One region of the Telluria sp. LT2P80 genome, then DNA from elsewhere that is predicted to be linked to it. Evidence: predicted binding sites of a transcription regulator. Region 1 holds the regulator's gene; each other region holds the start of a gene.
What was found. The regulator sigma-54, encoded in region 1, starts transcription at its own class of promoters, with help from an activator protein. The targets are predictions, from matches to a motif close to TGGCANGNAANCTGCTTT.

Region 1 (7,771 bases):
CGACCGGATGACCAACCAGATGACCGGCCCGTTCATCTCGTACGACAACCGCAAGGAAGTCGTCGCCGTGCGCAATGACGTCAGCGGCGAGAGCAAGGTTGGCGGCGGGCGCGGCACGCTGATCCTGGCGCCCAAGCGTGCGCCGGCCGGAGGCACGCAATGACGGAACTGAACGATCGCAGCACGCTGGTCGTCAAGGGCCTGCAGAAAAGCTATGGCAAGCGCCTGGTCGTGCGCGACGTGTCGCTGGATGTCGAATGCGGCGAAGTGGTGGGGTTGCTGGGCCCGAACGGCGCCGGCAAGACTACTTCGTTCTACATGATCGTCGGCCTGGTGCCGTCGGACGCCGGCTCGATCAGCATCAACGGCACCGACATCACCAGCCTGCCGATCCATCGCCGCGCGGTGCTCGGCCTGTCGTACCTGCCGCAGGAAGCCTCGGTGTTTCGCAAGCTGACGGTGGAAGAGAACATCCGCGCCGTGCTCGAACTGCAGAAGGTTAACGGCAAGTCGCTCACCAAAACCGAGATCAGCGACCGCCTCGATACCTTGCTGGCCGACCTGCAGATCGAGAAGCTGCGCGAGAATCCGGCACTGTCGCTGTCGGGCGGCGAGCGGCGCCGCGTGGAGATCGCGCGCGCCCTGGCGACCAACCCGCGCTTCGTCCTGCTCGACGAACCGTTTGCCGGCGTCGACCCGATCGCCGTGATCGAGATCCAGCGCATCGTACGCTTCCTCAAGGAGCGCAAGATCGGCGTCCTGATCACCGACCACAATGTCCGCGAGACGCTTGGCATCTGCGACCGCGCCTACATCATCAATCAGGGCGCGGTGCTCGCATCCGGCCGTCCCGACGATATCATCGCCGACGAGTCGGTGCGCCGCGTGTACCTTGGTGAACATTTCCGCATGTAAGCCATACTCAATTGATGAAACAGTCCCTTCAGCTCCGCACTTCGCAGCACCTGGCGCTCACGCCACAGCTGCAGCAATCGATCCGGTTGCTGCAGCTGTCGACGCTCGAACTGCATCAGGAGATCGAGCAGATACTGGGCGATAACCCGCTGCTCGAAAGGCTCGACGACCCGCTCGATCATTCGGTGCGCCTGCTGGCCGATGGGGCCATCAACAATGCGCCGGCACCTGGCGAGGCGCCGCCGGCGCCAGGCCAGCAGGCCGAAGGCGAGGGCAGCGCGCCGGCTGAGGGCGAGGGCGCTGAAGGCGGTGCGGTCGATGGCGACCGGCCCGACAACGAGTGGAGCGAAGGCAGCGGAACGTCGTCCGGCAGCGCCAGCAGCGACGACGAAGACGGCCGCCCGCAGCTGGAGGCGTGCGCGATCACGCTGCGCGAACACCTGATGGAACAGGTGCGCGAAACGCTGCTGTCAACGCGCGACCGCGCGCTGGCCGAACTGGTGATCGACGCGCTCGACGACAACGGCTACCTGGAAGAACCGCTCGACGACATCCACGCACGCCTGCCCGAAGAACTCGAGGTCGACCTCGACGAACTGCGCTGCGCGCTGGCGATGGTGCAGAGCATGGACCCGGTGGGCGTGGGCGCGCGCAGCGCGGCCGAATGCCTGGCGCTGCAGATCCGGCGCATGCCGGGCGTGCCGATGGTCACGCGCCGCATGGCCCTGAAGATCGTCGAAGGCTACCTGACCTGGTTCGCGCAGCGCGAATACAGCAAACTGAAAAAAGCGCTCGATTGCGACGACGAAGACCTGCGCGAAGTGCAGGCCGTGGTCCGCCAGTGCAATCCGCATCCGGGCGCCGCGTTCGCGTCGAACGTGTCAGATTACGTGGTGCCGGACGTGATCGTGCGGCGCGCCAAGAATGGCTGGGCGGTCACGCTGAACCAGGACGTGATGCCGCGCCTGCGCGTCAACAGCCTGTACGCGACCATGCTCAAGCAGGGCCGCAGCGAGAGCCAGATGGGCGCGCAGATGCAAGAGGCGAAGTGGCTCATCAAGAATATGCGCCAGCGTTTCGACACGATCCTGCGTGTGGCCGAGGCGATTGTCGAACGCCAGCGCAACTTTTTCAGCCATGGCGCAGTTGCCATGCGGCCCCTTGTTTTGCGTGAGATAGCTGATACACTAGGTCTGCATGAGAGCACCATCTCTCGTGTCACAACCCAGAAATACATGCTGACCCCGCACGGCATGTTCGAGTTGAAGTATTTCTTCGGTAGCCACGTTGCCACCGAAGCGGGAGGCGAAGCATCCTCAACGGCAATCCGTGCGCTCATCGCACAATTGACAGGAGCAGAAGACCCTAAGAATCCATTATCCGACAGCAAGATCGCGGAAATGCTCGGGGAACAAGGCATGGTCATTGCGCGCAGGACGGTCGCAAAATACCGTGAAGCGCTCAAGATCCCCCCCGTCAGTCTCCGCAAAGCCTTGTAACAACGCCGCTCATACAGTCTGTGCCTTCAGCTCCTGTGTGGTGCAAGCGACGTGACATCTTCAAAGGAGTGTGTATGAACCTCACCATCAGTGGTCACCATCTCGAAGTAACCCCTGCCATCCGTGAATACGTTCAGAATAAGCTGGAACGCATTATTCGCCATTTCGATCAAGTCATAGATACCCACGTCTTCCTGGCCGTCGATAACCTCACTGAAAAAGAAAAAAGGCAAAAAGCTGAAATCAATGTCCAGGTGTCGGGCAAGACCCTGCACGTGGCGAGCGTCGCGCAAGACCTGTATGCCGCGATCGACATGTTGATGGATAAACTGGATCGACAAATCCTGAAGCACAAGCAGATGCTCAAAGACCATAACCGCACAGCGATCAAACGCCTGGACGTCGACGAAGCAGACGTCGCTGCCGCCTGATCGAGCGCAGGTCACCACCGCCAGGGGCGTCTTTTCGGGACGCCCTTTTTGCATCCCGCTGCCGGTAAAATACGTGTTTCCTTTCGATGGATCACGCCATGTCCGAACACGTCCTGACCCGCATCGCCAACCGCACCGGCATCATCACCCTCGACCGTCCCAAGGCGCTCAATTCGCTGTCGCTGGACATGGTGCGCGCGCTGACCGCGATCCTTCTTGACTGGCAGCTCGACGCCGCCGTCGATGCGGTCGTGATCACCAGCAGCAGCGAAAAAGCGCTGTGCGCGGGCGGCGATATCCGTTTCTTCCACGACGTCGGCAACGCCTCGCCGCAAGGCGGCAGCGCATTGCTCGAGGATTTCTTCACCGAAGAATACGCGCTGAACCACCTGATCCATTTTTATCCGAAACCGTATATCGCGCTGATGGACGGCGTGGTCATGGGCGGCGGCATGGGCATCGCGCAGGGCGGGCCCGATTGCGGCCTGCGCATCGTCACCGAGCGCACCAAGATGGCGATGCCCGAAGTGAATATCGGCCTGTTCCCCGATGTCGGCGGCAGCCATTTTCTGTCGCACGCGCCGGGGCGACTGGGGATGTTCCTGGGCCTGACCGGCCTGACGATCGGCGCGGCCGACGCGCTGTACGTGGGCCTGGCCGACGTGTTCGTGCCAGGCGCCGACCTGCCGGCCTTGCACGCGCTGATCGAAGCGACGCCGGGCGCGGATCTGCCGGCGGCGATCCGCACGTTCGCCATCCAGCATGCCGGCGAGAGTCAATTGCAGGCCAACCGTGCGCGCATCGATATGTACTTCGGCGCGGATTCGGTGGCGGCGATCATGGCGTCGCTCGAGGGTGACGACACGCCGTTCGCGCAGAAGGCATTGAATGCGATGCGTCAGCGCTCGCCGTTGATGATGTGCGTGACGCGCGAGCTGCTGCTGCGCGGCGCGTCGCTCAATGTCGCCGCCTGTCTGCGCCTGGAGCGCTCGCTCGTGCGCCGCAACTTCGAGCATGGCGAGGTGCTCGAAGGCGTGCGCGCGCTCGTCATCGACAAGGACAATGCGCCGCAATGGAATCCGCCGTCGCTCGATCTCGTGACCGATGCGATGGTGGCGCACTTCTTCACGCCGGTGTGGCCGGCGCATGCGCATCCGCTGCGCCATCTCGCGTAAGCGTCTTCATGCATATCCGTTTGCGCGTGACTTTTCGTGCAGGCGGTGCAACCATCGTGGCTTCATGAACCGATGAGGACCCCCGATGCGCATGACCGCCTTGCTGCTGTCGATGACGTTGTGCGGCAGCGCCGCTGCGCAGGCCTGGCAGCCTGATTTCGATGCGAGCGCATTCAAGGGGCCGGCCTCCGGGCCTGCCAACGAGGTGCTGGTATTAGGCTCGCCCCATTTGTCGCAATTGCCGAAAACCTTCCAGACCGCCAGCCTGACGCTGCTGAACGAGCGTCTGGCGGCATGGAAGCCGCAGGCGATTGCGATCGAGGCGGTATCCGGGCCGCAGTGCGACTTCATGCGACGCTACCCGGCCCGCTACAAGGATTCGATCGATTCCTACTGCCGGGATCCCGCGCCGGCACGGCTGGCCACGGGGCTGGATGTCCCGGCAGCGACCGAGGCTGCCGAAGCCTTGCTGGCAGTCTGGCCCGCCGCACCCACGCCCGCGCAGCGCCGGCGCCTGGCGGCACTGTTCTTTGCTGGCGGCGAGGAAGCCTCGGCCCTGGTGCAGTGGCTGCGCCTGCCCGAGGCCGAGCGCCGTGCCGGCGACGGCCTGGACGCCACACTGGTCGGCGTGCTGGTGAAGCTGGAAACCAGGCGCGACGAAAGCCTGATGATCGGTGCGCGCCTGGCGGCCCGGCTCGGGCACGAGCGCCTGTACGCGATGGACGACCATACCGCCGACAGCGCGTCTGAAGACCAGAAGGCGCTTGGCGATGCGCTAATGACCGCGTGGGACAACCCAGCCCTCAAACAGCGCATGGCAGTGGACAAGGCGCAGGAGGGCGGGCTGGCGAGTGCCGAAGGCGTGCTGGCAATGTACCGCGCCAGAAATGCGCCTGGCCAGGCGGCCCTGATTTACCACGGCGACTTCGGCGCGGCGCTCAACGAGCCGTCAGCGCAGCGCTTCGGCCGTCAGTACGTGGGTTACTGGGAAACGCGCAACCTGCGCATGGCGGCCAATATCCGGGACGTGCTGGGATTGATGCCGGGCCAGCGCATGCTGGTCATCGTCGGCGCGTCGCACAAGGGGTATCTGGAATCGTATCTGCATCAGATGCATGATGTGCGGATCGTGGATGCGGGGCCGGTACTGAAGTGACGAGGCACCATATTGATGTCGGTGGCCACAAGTGTGCGGGCCGACGGACCACCTGATATTCAAGGAGTGGCATGGCACTGGAACTGATGAGTTCAGCACCGACTGACTTCGATTTCGTTATTGGGGATTGGGTTGTCAGGCATCGGCGGCTCAAGGAACGCCTGGCAAACTGCAATGAATGGGTTGAGTTTGATGGTGAGATGTCGACCCAAAAAATTCTGGGTGGCTTCGGCAACCTTGAAGACAACGTCTTGCGCCTGAATGACGAGGTCTTTCGCGCTATCGCGTTACGCTCCTACGATCAGAACACGAAGAAATGGTCGATCTGGTGGCTTGACGGTCGTCTTCCGAGTCAGATCGACGTTCCGGTGGTAGGCGAATTCATTGATGGCGTTGGTACGTTCTTCGCCAACGATACTTTCCAGGAAATCCCGATTATCGTCAGATTCATCTGGCGCCAGATCGATCAAAACTTGCTGCAGTGGGACCAGGCTTTTTCTGCCGATGCGGGAAATACATGGGAAACCAACTGGACGATGGAATTTCGTCGTCAGCGTTAAACGTGTGGCAGGGCAGGCAGCAAGCCTACGCCGCCGGATGCTTCGGCTGCTCGCGATGCCTGACAATCACGCGCTCGGTCGTGCCGAAGTGCGCGCCCAGGTGTTCGGCCATGTACACCGAACGATGCTGTCCGCCCGTGCAGCCGATCGCCACCGTCAGGTAGCTGCGGTTGTCGGTCTTGAACGATGGCAGCCACTTGGCGACGAAGCCCTGGATGTCGGACAGCATCTCGAGCGCGCTCGGTTGCGCGTCGAGGAAGGCGATCACGGGTGCATCCTTGCCGGTGAGCGGGCGCAGCGCCACATCATAGTAAGGATTGGGGATCGCGCGCACGTCGAACACGAAGTCGGCGTCGAGCGGCACGCCGACCTTGAAGGCGAACGACTCGAAGAACAGTGTCATCGGCGCGTGGTCGATCTCGGCGAGTTCCTTGATCCAGCCGCGCAGTTTGTTGGACGAGAGCTCGGACGTGTCGATCACGTGGCCCAGGTTCTCGATCGACGACAGGCGCTCGCGTTCTTCGGCGATGCACTCGATCAGGGTCCGGCGCGATGCCGGGTTTTCGCCCGGACGCAGTTCGTGCGACAGCGGATGGCTGCGGCGCGTCTCGGAAAAACGCGCCACGAGCGAATGGGTGCTCGCTGTCAGGAATATGACCTTGACTGAGTGGCCGTCCTCGCGCAGGCGCCGCACGCTCACTGGCAGTTCGGCCAGCGATTCGGCGCTGCGCGCATCGACTGCGACGGCGATCTTGCCGCCGCCGCTTTCGCTGACAGTATTAACGAGGGCCGTCAGCAGGGCCGGCGGCAGGTTGTCGACGCAGTAGTAACCGGCGTCTTCCAGGACATTCAGGGCCACGGATTTACCCGAGCCGGAAATTCCGGTGATGAGGACGATGTGCATAGGGGCGATGATACCGCAAGCGCCGGTCAGCCGTACACCCGCGGCCGCGGGCACCGGGTCAATCGGCGCTCATGGCCTGGCGCTGGCGCTCCATGAATTCCTGCAGCGTGTCGATGCCGCGCAGTTGCAGGATCGTGTTGCGCACGGCGGCTTCGAGCAGCACGGCGATGTTGCGGCCGGCCGCCACCGGGATGACAACCTTGCGGATTGGCAGGCCCAGCACGTCTTCGGTCGGGAAATGGAAGGGCAGGCGCTCGACTTCTTCATCGGCCGCGCCGCGTTTGACCAGGTGGACGATCAGCTTCAGGCGCATCTTGCGGCGCACTGCCGTCTCGCCGAAGATCGCCTTGATGTCCAGCAGGCCCAGGCCACGCACCTCGAGCAGGTTTTGCAGCAGCGGCGGGCAGCGGCCCTCGATCATGTTCGGTGCGATGCGTGAAAATTCCACCGCATCGTCGGCCACCAGACCGTGCGAACGCGAAATCAGTTCCAGGCCCAGTTCGCTCTTGCCCAGGCCGGATTCGCCGGTGATCAGCACGCCCACGCCCAGCACGTCCATGAACACGCCATGCATGATCACGCGCTGGGCCAGTTTCTTGGACAGATACACGCGCAGGAAGTCGATCACCTGCGCTGCCGGCAGCGGCGTCGAAAACAGCGGAATGTTTTGCTCGTCGCAGATCGCGAGGATGTCGGGCGGTGTCTCGAGACCCTGCGCGATGATCAGCGCCGGCGGCCCGCCGCCGATCAGTTCGCCAATCACGTGGGTGCGCGAATTGGCTTTCAGGCGGTGGTAGTAATTGAGTTCCTGGTGCCCGAAGACCTGGATGCGGCCCGGGTGGATCAGGTTCAGGTGGCCGACCTGGTCGGCGGCCGACGCGGCGTCGCCGGCGATCTGGCGTTCGCCGCCGGGAAAGCCCGCGAACCAGCCGAGCTGCAGGCTGTCGCGGTTATCGTCGTACAGCCGTTGAATGGTCAGCGGGGACTGCAGCATGGGCATCGTCTTCGTCACAAAAAAAGGCGCGCGACATGATTGCCGCGCGTTCGCAGTGACGTGAAGTTTAACCCAGAGCTTGCAGGCTGGGTTGCCAGTTGATAATGCGCTCGTGGACGGCCTTCGGATCGGGGTCG
Region 2 (7,771 bases), on a different contig from region 1:
ACTACCGGCGCAGTTTTCAATATGGCATGCGGCGCATGGCGCACACGCTCGATCCGCGCAGCGGCTATCCGGTGGATCACGACCTGGCCTCGGTCACGGTGCTGGCGCCAACCTGCATGGCGGCCGACGCGCTGTCCACTGCCCTGACGGTGCTGGGGCCTGACGACGGGCTGGCGTTTGCGGAACAACGCGGGATTGCAGCGCGCTTTCTCGTGCGCGCCGGATCCGGCTTGAAAGAAACCACAACGGGCGCCTGGCGCTCGATGCTTCAATGATGCTGACAATCGAACCGCTGCGCTGGGGCAGCGCATTGGCGCTGTCCGGCGCCTATCTTGCGATGTGCCTGGGCCTGTGGCGCATGCATTTGGCCAAGGCGCGTCCCAGTAGCGTGGCAGCCGACTGGCTTGTGGTCTATGCGAGCCAGACCGGCAGCGCAGAATTTCTGGCCGAACGGACGGCCGCCACGCTGGCGCTCGGAGGCCTGGACGCGCGCGCGGCCTGCATCTCGACGCTCGACCTGGCTACGTTGACCAGCGCCAGCCGCATCCTGTTCGTCTGCAGCACCTACGGCGAAGGCGACGCGCCCGATCCCGCCGCGCGTTTTGCCACGCAGACGATGGACGCGACGCCGGACCTGTCGCAGCTGCACTTCGGCATGCTGGCCCTGGGCGACATCACGTATACCAACTACTGCGGCTTCGGCCGCGCGCTCGATGCCTGGCTGCGCGAGCGCGGCGCAACGAGCTTGTTCGAGCGCATCGACGTCGACCGCGGCGCGCCCGACGCGCTGGCCGCATGGCAGCACCACCTGAGCCACCTGGCCGGCACGAGCGACGCACCGGACTGGGAAGCACCCGCCTACGGCGCGTGGCGCATCGCCGAACGCACGCTGCTCAATCCCGGCAGCGCCGGCGCGCCGCTGTATCGCCTCGCTTTGATCTCGCAGGATGGCGCGCTGCCGGCGTGGGAAGCAGGCGACCTGGCGCAAGTCAGCGCGCCGGCCGACCCGGAACATCCCCGTGAGTATTCGATTGCCTCGGTACCAGCAGAAGGCCTGCTCACGTTGCTGGTGCGATTGCAGCAGCGTGCCGACGGAACGCCGGGCGCGGCGTCGGGCTGGCTCTGCACGGATGCGCTTGCAACGGACACGATCCGGCTGCGGGTGCGCGCGCATGCACGCTTCCGGCTGGGTGAGAATGCGCTGCGGCCACTCATTGCGATCGGCAACGGCAGCGGACTAGCCGGCCTGCGCGCACTGCTCAAGGCGCGCATCGACGCCGGCACCCACGACAACTGGCTGCTGTTCGGCGAGCGCAATGCGGCTCATGACTTTCTGTGCAGGGGCGAACTGGAAGAATGGCGCGACAGCGGCGCCCTTGCGCGGCTCGACCTGGCGTTTTCGCGTGACGGAAGCACGGCACGTTATGTGCAGCATCTGGTTGCCGCGCAGGCTGACCTCTTGCGCCAGTGGGTCCGGGACGGCGCGGCGATCTATGTCTGCGGCAGCCTGCAGGGGATGGCCGGTGGCGTGCATGATGCGTTGGTCGAGGTGCTGGGCGCGGCCACGGTTGAGGCCATGATGGGCGATGGGCGCTACCGGCGCGACGTGTACTGATGTCCTGTCGCTGTTGGCGAGAGGCTGTCGCTGGCGACGAGCAGCATTAGCCAGCTTGACTCGCACCGTGTTGTTCGTCGGAGAGCATAGTGAAAGCGCTGGGCGATTGGCGCTAGGGCTTGATCGGCGATGTACTGGCGATGAACCAGTGATTGGCGTGCACGCCGACCATGCCAGCCTAGGGGCACGCTGCTTCGCCAGTCTGAAACAGAACAGCCCCGACAAGCGGGGCTGCGATTTACCGGCAACTATCTGTGATCAGGCGGCGTGGCGGGTTTTGCGGCGTGCAGCTGCCAAGGCCAGGGCGCCGATGGCCAACATGCCGAGGCTGGCTGGCTCCGGTACATCGGTAGTGTCGGCAAAGTCGACCGTCAACTGAAGATTAGCACGATTGCTACCGAATCCCTCAGTGGTGTAGGTCCACTGATAGAGATCAGAGCCCTGGAAATGCAGTCCCAGCCAGCCATCGTTCGCGGCAACACTGGCCGTGAGCAAATCGGTGATGTCGAGTGCATTGGCGCCGCCGCTGACCGTTGCGTTAACCGACCCGTAATTGGTGCCCGGTGCATTGAAGTTGAATGCAAGATTTCCGCTGCCGCCATTGAAGCCGGTAACCGTTGCCAATTGCGAATTGGTGTCGCCGTCGAGTAGGGAGAAGCTCAACATTGCACTGTTAATCTGCTTGCCTGCCAGCGAGCCGATGTTTACCTGAGCCAAGGTACGCGAGTACGAAGAAATTTCGAGGCCAAACAGGTGCGCCCATTGCGTGTTGTACATGCCAACGAAACCGCTGCCGGCAAACGTTTGCGACGTGTCGTTGCTGGTGTATCCAGCGAACGTACCGATGTCGTTCAACGTAAAGGTCGTCACCCCGGCGTGTGCCTGGAAGGATGCGCTCAGGGCGAGTGCAAGGATCAATTTTTTCATTCAGGATTCCCCTTTGAGGATTAGTTGTTGTGCTTTGTAACTAGCAATTACAATGCCAGAAGAAAATTTATGTTGTTAATCAAGCACATGCTGATAAACCTCAAGGTTTGCGTGGTCCTAGTGTAAAAAAATTCGACAATTAAATTCATGGAGTTTCATCGCATGATTCAATGCGCTAAGGAAAAGTGGCGCTTGTATGTCATTGCACCGTGCTTGCCGCAATTAACTGGGTCATACCGCAAGTAATGGAGTCAACGCAAGTAACGAGTAACGGGGTCAACGAATAACGGGGTCAGGTCTGACATTCAGACACGAGCTCTGCGATGATCCGGCATATCGATTTTCAAGCGCATCTTGAGGAGCCAGAGGTCTATTTGAAATGCTCTCAAGTAAGTAGAGCATGTGTCCAGATGTCAGACCTGACACCGCCAATGACGGTCGGTGCCTAAGCCCTGTGAATGAATACTAATTGCTTCGGCCAGAAATCAAGTTTGCATTGATCCACGATGCCACGTCGGTAACCGGAATAGCGCGCTGGGCATTGAAACTGCCACTTTTATCCCAAGCAACACCCCTTCCCTGCGCAAAGGCGGCGCGATACTTGCGCATCATGTTATGTGGGTCGCGGGCCAACTCGCCTAGCAAGTATTCCTCGCTCCACGCCGAACGGCTGAACGGTTGGCCTAGCGCCGCTTGCAGCTTGTAGGCCACTTCCCCATACGTCACGGTGTCGCCTGCCAAATAAACGATGTCGTTGCGGATACGGGGTTGCGTGAAAACGACCTCGGCAGTCAGAACGCCAATATCATCTGGCGTAGTCAGCGTGACAGCAGTGTCGAGGCTGCCAAGAGCGTGCACCGCATGTTCTTCAAGATCGACGACGCCGAATTCTGGCTCAAACAGGTAGCTCATGAACATACCGGTCGAGATGATCACCCACTCAGTCTGGTGCTGACCCCGCAGCAATTCGCGCACGTCCAACTGTGCGTCGAAGATGTCCTGCGGACTGCCGCGACCGATGACGTCAAAATCGACGCCGAACTGCCATGGGAAGTACCTGGGAATTTGCGCTTGCAGGGCAGCACGCGCCAATTTCATTGGCGTGTCGATACCCGCGGCATAGCCAGCACACCCTATGACTGTGTCGTATTGGCCAAACACCGCAGCCAGTTCGTCGATCGAACTTTTCACAAGATCGCCGATGATGATGTCGATCCCAAGGTTTCGGATTTCGGCCACATCACGCTGCTTGTCTGGCACATTGGACGCGGCAGCGCTTGCGCGCAGCAACACGCTGATGGTCACACCGTCGACGTCCTTCGCGCGTTGCGCGAGACTGCGCAGTACCGGCATCCCGAGTTCCCCGGCACCGAGTACAAGAATCTTTTTAGACATCGCGTCAGGATCTGCTTGATTCATCGTTAGCGGTACCGATGAATGGCGGATTTGGTTGGACATGTTGATTTCTCCTTTAGCGTTGATACCTGCACTATAGGGAAAGCAACGGGGCGGAAAAAGTGGTCGTGGAGGTTTTCATTGTGCAGAAAATGCGAACAATGGTGGGTTATAGTGCCGTTTTCCTTATAGCTATCAGGCCAATATATGGACCGCGTACAAGCAATGCAGGTATTTGTCCGAGTCGTCGAAGGCAAGAGCTTTGTACGTGCGGCGCAGACGCTCGGCTTACCGCCATCATCCGTCACCGGTATCGTTAAAAGGCTCGAAAAACATTTGCAAATTCGGTTGTTGAACCGTTCAACCAGAACCCTCAGCTTGACACCGGAAGGTGAGCAATACTTCCACCGCTGCCGCGAGATACTCGACCTGATTGACGACACGGAAGCGAGCCTGAACGGCTCTGCCGAGCGCCCACAAGGGAAGCTGCGGGTGGATATGCCGGGGGGCATTGCGCATGCCTTGATCCTGCCGCGTTTGGCGCAATTTGAGCAGCGCTACCCCGATATCTATCTCATGATCGGCATAAATGATCGTCAGGTGGACCTGATCCAGGATGGCGTCGATTGCGTGATCCGTACTGGCAACCTCAATGATTCGACGCTGGTCTCACGTCGTTTGGGGGCGTTGCGCTGGGTTACATGCGCGGCGCCGTCCTATGTGGAAGAAAAGGGGACTCCCAAGAGGCTGCTGGATCTGCAGGCACACCAGGCTGTCCACTACTTTTCCAGCACGACGCGGCGGGGAAGTGAGCTGCATTTTGTCGAAGACGGGAATTGCGTCGCCGTTCCGGTCGCTGGCAAGGTTGCAGTCAACGAGACTGGGCTTTACATCAAGCTTGGAATCGACGGACGCGGCCTGATTCAGTTGGCGGAGATCCTGGTAGCGGAACAATTGCGGAGCGGAGAGTTAGTCGAGGTGCTGGCCGACTGGCGGCCAGCACCTGTTCCTGTATCACTACTTTATCCCCACCGCCGCTTTCTCTCTCCGGCGATGCGTGCGTTTGCCGATTGGACAGCCGAACTGTTTACCGACACCTGTTAAGGGTCGACAGTTGCCTATCGAAACAGTCTGCGACACCTTGCAGCACGATGCAACGGATGAATCGCGTCAGGGCGTCACATCCACACCCTTCCAGAACGCGATGTGGCCAGTAATATTTGACGCGGCGGATTTTGGTGTGGCATACACCCACGCCGCATCCTTGTTGACCTTGCCGTTCACCTCGATATTGTAGTAGCTCGCTGTGCCCTTCCAGGGACAGTTGGTTGTTGTACTCGAGTCGCTGAAGAACTGGCGGTTTAACGAGGCGGGGGGAAAATAATGGTTCCCTTCGACGACGACCGTATCGTTCGACTGCGCCAGCACTTCACCATTCCATATTGCTTTCATATGCACTCCGGTAGCGTTTCGGATCTGAAGCGCGGACCAGTCTACACCGGTTGCGTGGGAAAGTTGATGCGGATGTTTGTGCGACGAGTGCTCGCGGAACGGCGTTGGGCCAGGTAGTCGCCAAACCTCGTGCGCACCCAACCTTCCGCGTCGCGATGCTGATGGCTTACCATGCACTGTCACCACTTTCTTGCCCGCCCGTGAAAATCGCCATCGGCCACCGCCTCTTTGCCTCCGTGCTCCTTGCCATGCTGACGGTGGCAGCTGCCGCCGTGCTGCTGCTGCGCCAGAATGTGCTGGGCAGTTTCGGCGACTACGCGGTGGCGATCGAACTGGATCGCCTCGATGAACTCTCCGGCGCCGTCGCGCGCCAGTACAGCCAGCATGGCGACTGGACGTTCCTGCCGTCTGGTGACAACCGGCGCGACTGGATCGGCGGCGAATTGACGCGCCTGCAGTCCGTGCGCGGCAAGCCGGCGCCACCGGTCGGGCCGGTCGGTCCCGTAGCGCCGGTGGACCCCGTCGCCCCGGCTGCGCCGGCGTCGCCCGCCGCCGCGATGCACACGCGAGCGGGTCCGCCCATGCCACCACTGCCACCGCCCCCACCCGCCCCACCCGGCGTGATCGCCGACCTGCACACGCGCATCACGCTGCTCGATGCGAATGGCGCGTATCTCGCCGGCCGCCCGCCGGGCAACCTGCCACTGGCCCGGCGCGCCATCACCGTCGATGACCGCACGATCGGCTATCTCGGCGTCGCGCGCAGCGCGCGGCCCAGCGACGCGATGGCGTTTGCATTTCTCGACCAGTTGCAGCGCAGCCTGTGGCTGATCGGCGGGCTGGCCCTGGTGCTCAGCGCGCTGGCCGCGATCGGCCTGGCGCGCCACTTCCGGCGCCCGATCGACCGCCTCGCACGCGGCGCCGGCGCACTGGCCGCAGGCGACTACGCCGTGCGCCTGCCGGTTCAGCGCAGCGACGAACTGGGCGACCTGGCGCGCCACTTCAATGCGCTGGCCGAGCGACTGGATCAAGCGGAGGCGGCGCGCCGCCAGTGGGTGGCCGACACGTCGCACGAACTGCGTACGCCGCTGGCCGTGCTGCGCGCGCAGCTCGAAGCGATCCAGGATGGCGTGCGCCAGGCCACACCCGCCACCGTCGATGCGATGGTGCTGCAGGTGCATGCGCTGACGAAGCTGATCGACGAACTGTATGCGCTGGCACGCGCCGACGTCGGCGAACTGGCGTGCCAGCGCGTGCCGCTCGACCTGTGGCAACTGGCGACCGCTGAAGCGCAAGCATTCGGCGCGCGCTTCCAGGCCGCCGGCCTGACGTTCGAGACCGGCGCGACGCCAGCACAATCACAGGTGCTGGGCGACCCGGACCGCCTGCGCCAGGTGCTGGCCAACCTGTTCGAAAACAGCCTGCGCTACACGGCGCCCGGCGGCGCGGTACGGCTAAGCGCGCAGGTGCACGACGGCCAGCTGCACCTGATGCTCGACGACAGCGCGCCCGGCGTGCCGGATGCCGCGCTGGCGCGGCTGGCCGAGCGCTTCTACCGCGTCGATGCATCGCGCAGCCGCGCGCATGGTGGCGCCGGCCTGGGTCTGGCCTTGAGCCGGCGCCTGCTTGCCGCGCAAGGCGGCGCGCTGGCGTTCGCCCACTCGCCACTGGGTGGCCTGCGCGTGACCGTGTCGCTGCCGCTGCTTGAAAAGGACACGCCATGAACAGCAACATTATGATCGTCGAGGACGAGCCCGAACTGGCCGCCGTGATCGCCGACTACGCACGCGCAGCCGGTTATGTCCCGACCGTGCATGGCGACGGCGCGCAGGCCCTGGCCGCGATCCGCACGGCGCCACCGGATCTGATCGTGCTCGACCTGATGCTGCCTGGCCTGGATGGTCTGGCGCTGTGCCGCGCGGTGCGCGCGTTTTCGGAGGTGCCGATCGTGATGGTGACGGCGCGGGTCGAAGAAATCGACCGCTTGCTGGGACTGGAACTGGGCGCTGACGATTACCTGTGCAAACCATTCAGCCCGCGCGAGCTGATGGCGCGCATCAAGGCGATCCTGCGCCGCGCCGGAAGCGCCGACGTCGCGCCGGCGGCCCTGCTGCTGGACGAGGCCGCGCGCAGCGTCAAGGTCCACGGCCGCGCGCTCGACCTGACGCCAAGCGAATACGCGATCCTCGCCGCGCTGGCGCGTCGGCCGGGCCAGGTGCTGTCACGCGCCCAGCTGCTCGACGCGGCCCGCGCCGACAATCTCGACGCCACCGACCGCGCGATCGACAGCCACGTCAAGAACCTGCGGCGCAAGATCGACGGGGCGGCGCCGGGGCTGGAGCCGATCCGCTCGATCTACGGTCTCGGCTACCGCTACGACGC
Region 3 (7,771 bases), on a different contig from region 1:
TCGGCGCAGGCGGCGGAAGCGCTGCGGCCGATTGCCGGCGAATTCGCGTTCATCCTTTTCAGTCTTGGCATCATCGGCACCGGCCTGCTGGCGATTCCCGTGCTTGCGGGATCGGCTGCCTACGCGATGGCGGGCACCTTTGAATGGAAGAACAGCCTGCAAGACAAGCCGGCAGTGGCACCGCGTTTCTACGCGATCATCGTTCTGGCGACGCTTCTCGGGGTGGCACTGATCTACGCACCCATCGACCCGATCAAGGCGCTCTACTGGAGCGCCGTCATCAACGGCGTCGTCTCGGTCCCGATCATGGCCGTGATGCTGCTGATGGCGGCGCGGCACGACGTCATGGGCGCATTGACCATCTCCCGGCGCTTGAAAGTCCTTGGATGGCTATGCACGTCGGTGATGGCGCTCGCTGTGGCGTGCATGTTTGCCCTCGCCTGAACGGGCGTGCCCGTTACCGGCCAACTGCTGCTGCAGCGGTCTTTCCACAATCGCTTCCCAGCCATTTTCCGGTGCCGCTCGATTTCTGGCTGATGTCGGCGCCACCCGGCCCAGGTAGGGTAGTGACTGATTCAAACCGATACGATGTCTCACTCTCGGCCTTCAGGACGGCGTCGACCTTCATCCGGGGCTGGGCGCAGGTCATGCTCACATTCATCCCGTCGGCAGTTGGTGTCATCTTCTTGGTGCAGGAATCCGCGCCTTTTTTACCGAACAAATCGAAGTCGTTGATGTTTTGCCGGGTAATGCACTGTCTCGTGCGCAAACCATCGCCGTTCAGTTCAGTGCCGCTGGCGGCCATCATCTTGTCGATCTGCGCGCGCTGCTCGGGCGTCATCAGGGCCATCTGGCTTTTCATCAGCTCGAGGTAGCCTCCCAGCGGATTGCCCGCCGCCTTGTCGGGCAGCGTCATATCGATCTGCCACAGCCCGGGTTTGATGGTCGGTTGCTGCGCGAATGCCTGGCCTGCACAAAGGCTGGCAAGGGCAAGGATGATGTGTGCGGCGCGTGTTGTTCGCATACTGGCTCCTGATAGGTAGAGTATTTCAGTGTATGCGATTCGGCCAGGGAGTGAATTCTGCGCTCGTGCAATCGGTGCGAAGCAAGTGACGCGATATCAGGCGACAGTGCCGGGCGAGTCAGGTGCAATGATTTACAGATGTGCGTGCGTTCACGCACGGCGCGGCCGGTACCACACGCCTAATCTCGAACTCCCGATGTCACTGCTCGTCGCGTTGCCACAAGCAAGCGAGCTATTCAAGAAAGGTTATATTCCAATGGAATCGAAGCAAGCAACACTGCACCGCATGGTCACCCCGGAACATACTTGTCCATTCGGCGTCGCATCACTCGACTTATTGCAACAGGCGGGCTACCAGGTCGAGGATCATCAATTGACGACCCGTAGCGAAGTCGATTCGTTCATGCAGGCCGAGGGGGTCGAGACGACACCGCAGACCTATATTGACGGCAAGCGCATCGGCGGGCATGAAGAACTCGTCGCTTTTTTAGGCGACAAGTAAAAGCCAGCCGCCTGGCCGGCGCCAGGCGCCCTCCGGCTTACGCCGGACCGCCGGCAACCTTCGCCAGCAAGATCACATCGCTCGATTCGATCAACGCCGGTATCTGCTCCGACAGCATCCGCAGATGCGGCGTCGCAAGATGCCGGTCAAGGTCGGCCTTGCTCTGCCACTCCTCGGTAAACACGAAGCGCCGTGGATTGGCAATATCGCGGTTCACCTGGTAGCTGATGCACCCTTCCTCGCGCAGCGTCGGCTCGACAACGGTGCGTAACAGTGTTTCCAGTTTCTCTTCCAAACCGGGCTTGGCAACAAAAATAGCAACGACGGGCAAGGTCATGGTGGTCCCTGAAAGTAAGCGACCGACAAGATTATCACAATGGTGCTGGCGGAACTTTTGCTACGAGCGCTGGGCACACATCGACCGGTCCAACCGCAAAATGCTGGCCTCGCCAGCACGTTTTGCGCCTTCCTTCTATACTGGCCGACCGCCGCGGCGCAGACCGCGGCTTGACCCTCATGTTAAGAAAACGAAAAATTCATGGCAGCCTTGTTTACCCCGTTCACCCTCAAAGACGTCACTTTGCGCAACCGTATCGCGGTGCCGCCGATGTGCCAGTACACCGCCAATGACGGCTTCGTCAACGATTGGCATCAGACGCATTACGCCAGCATTGCTCGTGGCGGCGCCGGCCTGGTGATCGTCGAAGCGACCGCCGTTTCGCCCGAAGGCCGTATCACGCCGGGCTGCACTGGCCTGTGGAATGATGCACAGGTCGAGGGCATGGCCCACATTGCCGCCCGTATCAAGGCCGCCGGTGCGGTCGCCGGCATCCAGATCGGCCACGCCGGCCGCAAGGCCAGCGCCAACCGTCCGTGGGAAGGCGATGACCATATCCCGTCGGAAAATGCCTACGGCTGGGACACCATCGCACCGTCGGCGATTGCCTTCGGCAAGAATCTGCCAAAAGTGCCGAAGGAAATGACGCTGGACGACATCGCGCGCGTCAAGGCCAATTTCGTCGACGCTGCCCGTCGCGCGCTCGCGGCCGGCTTCGAATGGCTCGAACTGCACTTTGCGCACGGGTACCTGGGCCAGAGCTTCTTTTCGCCGCACGCCAACAAGCGTACCGACCAATACGGCGGCGATTTCGCCGGCCGCAGCCGCTTTTTGCTCGAGACGCTGGAGGCCGTGCGCGAAGTCTGGCCGGCCAACCTGCCGCTGACCGCGCGCCTCGGTGTCATCGAATACGATGGCAACGACGAACAAACCGTCAACGAATCGATCGAACTGGTGCGCATGATGCGCCAGCGCGGCCTGGACATGCTGAGTGTCAGCGTCAACTTCACGATTCCGGATGTGAATATCCCCTGGGGTCCGGCCTTCCTGGGTCCGGTGGCCAAGCGCGTGCGTGACGAAGCCGGCATTCCGGTCGCATCGGCGTGGGGCTTCGACGGTCCGCACCTGGCAGAACGCGCCGTGGCCGACGAACAGCTGGACCTCGTCATGGTAGGCCGCGCCCACCTGGCCAATCCGCACTACCCGCTGGAAGCGGCCAAAGAGCTGGGCATCGAGCGTCCGACCTGGGTATTGCCGGCGCCGTATGCGCACTGGCTCGAGCGTTACAGCATGCAGAAGTAAAACGTGTTTCGGTGGGAGGTGCTCATTGCTCCGACTGCCGAACCGTTGTCCGGCAAGCGATTGGGGCGCGCGCGTTTCCCGCCGCGCCTGCCTCGCGCCACCTGCTCGAGAACCTCACTACAATCGGTTGACCGATCAGCAGCGAGGACCATCATGAGCATTCATCCCGAACACGACCTCAATCCCGGCGACGATGCCGAACCCGGCACGCCTGGTACCGGCGAAGACGTCTGTGACGCCTGCGCCGGCAAAGGCACACTCCCCGATGGCAAGGAATGCCCGCAATGCGGCGGCAGCGGCCACGTCATTGTGGGTATTGGCGGGGGCTAAGCGCGCTCGCCGAAGAATCTGATTCCTGGCAAGCACGTACATCAGGCGCCTGTCGCTGGTCAGCGACGGCGCTGATGCAGTGCGCTGGTCGAGAGCGTTTAACGACGACGACGGCGGCGCGCCAGTAGCGCAACCGCACCGATCCCGAGCAACGCCATGGAGGCAGGCTCCGGGATATCCCGATTGATCTCGGCCGAACCGGGAATCAGACCCGGGACAATAAAGGCGCTACCGTCATAGGCATGAATCTGGAGGTTATCAAGCCGGTCAATATCGAACTTGATGTTTGACAGGCTGCCAACACCAGTACCAGCGTAAATATGATAGCCGGCCATTTCACCATAAAAGGCGTTGTTGCATGGCTCTCTTCCACTGCAGCCCGGAGTGCCATTACCGTTAATCCACGTTCCATCCATACGACCAGTATCGGTGAAAGAATAGGTAAACTCCCCATTAAGGTCATGCCGGGCGGCGTTGAATGAAACATAGTAATCGTCCGTGCCGAGCAGGGCTGTCAGTTTGGCGACATCGATCGTCAATTGAACGGGACCGGACAGATAAGCACCCAACGTCGTGTGCCTGATCGTGCCGCCCTTGAAGGTCAACCCGTAGTCATTGCCTGAAGCCCGTCCCAGGCTGTCCTTGCCACCATTGTGGTAATCGCCGATGGTCACGCCGTGGGCAAACTCTTCAAACGAGATACTGATGGAATTTGCAACAGCCGGCGCGGCCGCGGTAAGCGTGAGGACAGCTGCTGCAATACAACGTCGAAACATGGGTAACCTCTTTAATTGTTCTGGAAATTAGAACATAGCAATTCGCGTGCCTGTTCTGTAACCTCTTGAATCTTAAAGGGGCGTCATTTTTTATTGCTAGTTGTGTAAGAAATTCCGACAAGAACTTGCCGGATTTCTGATCGACATTTACTGCGGCGGCTGACCGTTCGACGCCATCAACCCGGCATCCACCGGCAAGTTCACGCCGGTAATGAGGCGCGCATCGTCGCTCGCCAGGAACGCCATCGCGGCTGCAACGCCATCCGGATCTTCCGGCGCGCCCAGCGGCATGCGCTCGTTGAACTTGGCGACCAGTTCGGGCTTGTTGATCATGTCCTGGGTCAACCCGGTGTCGGTAAAGCTTGGATTGACCGCGTTCACGCGCACCCCGTCCTTGGCCGCATCCATCGCCATTGCCCGCACCATATTGCTGACCGCGCCTTTCGACGTGTTGTAGGCAAACATTTCCCAGTCACCGCCCAATCCCGAGACCGACGACGTCATCACGATCGAACCGCGGGTCTTGACGAGTTCAAGCATTGCGGCCTTGGCCATGTGATAGTAGCCGGTGACATTGACGGCCATGACACGCGCGAAGTCTTCTTCGCTCGTGGCCATGATGTCGCCGTCCGTCGCGATGCCGGCGTTGTTGATCAGGATATGCAGGCCGCCGAAGCGCTCGACGGTGGCCTTGACGGCGGCTGTCGCAGTGGCCTTGTCGGCGGTATCACCGACCTGCACGAGCACGCGATCCTGGGGAAGACTGGCGGCAGCTTTGCCGAGTTTATCGCCGTCGATATCGAGCATGACGACACGGGCGCCCTCATCCAGAAACCGGCGGGCAGCCGACAGGCCGATGCCGGATGCGGCACCCGTGACGAGGACGGTTTTATCATTAAAACGGTTCATTGAATTCCTTTCGAGCAGGCAGAAACAGCCCGGTTGCGCGCGGCAAGCGGACCATTCATGAGGCCTTGTTGGTTCACGAGAATGTGCTGTCGACGATAGCACAGGGGTTCGTGCACCCCTCTTACGGTTCCAGCAGGAAAACTCCAGTGGAACCTATTCGACGATGCGTTCTTCGTCGTGCTTGACGATCGGATCTTCGGTGCCGGTCCACTCGCTCATCAGGGAGTAACCGACTGCCAGCAATACTGGGCCGATGAACATCCCGATGAAGCCGAATGCGATCAGGCCGCCCAGCACGCCGAGCAGCGTGAGCAAAAACGGCAGGCTGCTGCCACGGCTGATCAGCATCGGCCGCACGACGTTATCGACGCCGCTGATCAAGACCGCGCCCCAGACCGTCATGAAGATCGACCAGCCGGTCTCGCCTTGTGCGAACAGCCAGAGCGCCGCCCCGCCCCAGACCAGCGGCGGGCCGAACGGGATCAGCGACGTCAGGAAGATCAGCACCGACAGCAGCGGCACGGCCGGCACACCGGCAATCGCAAAGCCGATAGCAGCGACGATTGCCTGCGCCAGCGCGGTGCCGAGCAGGCCGTACATCACCCCGCGCACCGTCTGGCTGACGGTGGCCTGGATCGATTCGGCGCCCTCGCCCATCACCTTGCGCATCGTCACTTCGATGATCGACAGCAGGCCATTGCCGTCGCGGTACAGGAAGAAGCTCACGAACGCGGCCAGGCTCATTTGCACGACGCCGGTGCCCAGCATCAAGCCGCCTTTGACGAGCCAGTGGCGCGCCGGCTCGAGCATGCGCTGGGCCAGCGCCAGCATCTGCTCACGGCTGGCGATCAGGTCGTTCAGATAGGTCTCGACCGACGGGCCGACCAGCGGGATCTCGCGCAGCCAGGTGGGCGGCGCCAGTTCGCGGTGCTCGATCAAGAGGCGCAGTTCGCCGAAGCCGCGCGCGACGTCGTCGCCCAGGTTATAGGCGACCATCGACAGCGGAATGATGAACAGCAGCGTGAGCGAGAGCGTCATGGTCAGCGCCGCAATCGTGCGCTGGCCGTTCAGGCGCGTGAGCAGCCGCAGGTACAGCGGCCAGCTCGAAATGGCGACGGCGGCGGCGAACAGGATCGCCGGCAGGAAAGGCCGCAGCACATAGAGGCAGCCCAGCGTGAGCAGGATGACCATGGCGATGCGGGTGTAGTTCCTGCCAGGTCGTTGCTGCTCCATGCTGCCTCAGGGAAGTGGTCTTTACGGCATCATAGCAGTTGACGCAGGTCGTGGGCGATCAGGCCCGGCCCCTGGCCATGGCGCACGAACAGGCGCAGCTGGCCCTGCTTGTCGAACACGAAGCTGCCGGCCGTGTGGTCGACCGTGTAGCTGCTCGCATCGGCGCCGGGCGCCTTGGCGTAGAACACCTTGAATTCCTTGGCCACTTTCGCGGTGGCTGCGGCGTCGCCGTACAGGCCGATGAAACGCTTGTCGAACGCCGGCACGTAGTGCGACAGCAGTTCCTGCGTGTCGCGCTCGGGATCGACCGTGACGAACAGCACCTGGACTTCGTCGGCCGACGGGCCCATTTCTTTGAGCACGGTCGCCATTTCTGCCATCGTGGTCGGGCACACGTCCGGGCACTGGGTATAGCCGAAGAACATCACGACGATCTTGCCGCGGAAGTCTTCCAGCGTGCGCACCTTGCCGGTATGGTCGGTCAGCGTGAAGCCCTTGGCGTAGTCGACGCCCGTCACGTCCGTGTTGTGGAAAGCCGGGGCTTTGTCGCGCAGCTTGTCGCAGCCGGTGGCAAACAGCGCCACGGCCGAGAACGCCGCGATGGTCAGCAGTCGTTTCATCTGGAACCCAATATCAGAACTTACGAATCAAAACTTAAAATAATGGTCGACCAGCAGCGCCGCGAACAGCAACGACAGGTAGACGATCGACCAGGTAAACGTCTTGCGCGCCTGCGCATCGCTGTAGTTGCGGTGCACGCGCCACGAGTGGCGCAGGAAGACCGCATTGAGCGGCACCGCGGCCGCCAGGTAGATCAGGCCGCTCATGCCGACCGCGAACGGCAGCAAGGTGGTGGCGGCCAGGCCGATCGTATACAGCCACACCTGCAGGCCGGTGAACTTCATGCCGTGCGTGATCGGCAGCATCGGCAGGCCCGAGCGTGCATAGTCTTCGCGGCGATACATCGCCAGCACCCAGAAGTGCGGCGGGGTCCACATGAAAATGATCAGGACCAGCAGCCACGCTTCCATCGGCACATCGTTGGCTACCGCTGCCCAGCCCAGCGCCGGCGGCATCGCGCCCGACAAGCCGCCGATGACGATGTTCTGCGACGTGTTCGGCTTGAGCAGCAGCGTGTAGATGAAGGCGTAGCCGACGAACGTGACGAAGGTCAGCCACATGGTCAGCGGATTGACGAGCGTGTACAGCACCAGCATGCCCAGGCCGCCGATGATCGACGAAAAGACCACGGTCTGCGTCGTGCTCAGTTCGCCCGAGGCCGTGGCGCGGCGCGCGGTGCGCGTCATGCGCGCATCGACGCGCGCCTCGACCAGGCAATTGACAGCGAATGCAGCCGC

Region 2: a site for sigma-54 is predicted at 2,583-2,600, ahead of AC56LW_RS02410 (PEP-CTERM sorting domain-containing protein). Genes of this name have one in related genera too.
Region 3: a site for sigma-54 is predicted at 4,306-4,323, ahead of AC56LW_RS06790 (PEP-CTERM sorting domain-containing protein). Genes of this name have one in related genera too.

What each region holds. Positions count from the first base shown of each region.
Region 1 covers NZ_JCASIO010000006.1:100,588-108,358, forward strand. The annotation lists gene lptA (lipopolysaccharide transport periplasmic protein LptA) at 1-163, shown strand, start outside; gene lptB (LPS export ABC transporter ATP-binding protein) at 160-915, shown strand; gene AC56LW_RS16340 (RNA polymerase factor sigma-54) at 930-2,414, shown strand; gene hpf (ribosome hibernation-promoting factor, HPF/YfiA family) at 2,489-2,845, shown strand; gene AC56LW_RS16350 (enoyl-CoA hydratase/isomerase family protein) at 2,944-4,020, shown strand; gene AC56LW_RS16355 (DUF5694 domain-containing protein) at 4,106-5,176, shown strand; gene AC56LW_RS16360 (DUF1579 domain-containing protein) at 5,248-5,736, shown strand; gene rapZ (RNase adapter RapZ) at 5,762-6,640, opposite strand; gene hprK (HPr(Ser) kinase/phosphatase) at 6,699-7,634, opposite strand; gene AC56LW_RS16375 (PTS sugar transporter subunit IIA) at 7,702-7,771, opposite strand, start outside.
Region 2 covers NZ_JCASIO010000001.1:527,850-535,620, forward strand. The annotation lists gene AC56LW_RS02400 (FAD:protein FMN transferase) at 1-275, shown strand, start outside; gene AC56LW_RS02405 (sulfite reductase subunit alpha) at 272-1,615, shown strand; gene AC56LW_RS02410 (PEP-CTERM sorting domain-containing protein) at 1,874-2,542, opposite strand; gene AC56LW_RS02415 (aromatic alcohol reductase) at 3,008-3,961, opposite strand; gene AC56LW_RS02420 (LysR family transcriptional regulator) at 4,145-5,041, shown strand; gene AC56LW_RS02425 (DUF427 domain-containing protein) at 5,108-5,389, opposite strand; gene AC56LW_RS02430 (ATP-binding protein) at 5,590-7,113, shown strand; gene AC56LW_RS02435 (response regulator) at 7,110-7,771, shown strand, end outside.
Region 3 covers NZ_JCASIO010000002.1:89,033-96,803, reverse strand. The annotation lists gene AC56LW_RS06820 (Nramp family divalent metal transporter) at 1-444, shown strand, start outside; gene AC56LW_RS06815 (DUF3617 domain-containing protein) at 458-1,024, opposite strand; gene AC56LW_RS06810 (glutaredoxin domain-containing protein) at 1,221-1,526, shown strand; gene AC56LW_RS06805 (putative quinol monooxygenase) at 1,564-1,863, opposite strand; gene AC56LW_RS06800 (NADH:flavin oxidoreductase/NADH oxidase) at 2,065-3,165, shown strand; gene AC56LW_RS06795 (hypothetical protein) at 3,319-3,495, shown strand; gene AC56LW_RS06790 (PEP-CTERM sorting domain-containing protein) at 3,594-4,271, opposite strand; gene budC (meso-2,3-butanediol dehydrogenase) at 4,419-5,180, opposite strand; gene AC56LW_RS06780 (AI-2E family transporter) at 5,334-6,413, opposite strand; gene AC56LW_RS06775 (SCO family protein) at 6,443-7,033, opposite strand; gene cyoE (heme o synthase) at 7,061-7,771, opposite strand, start outside.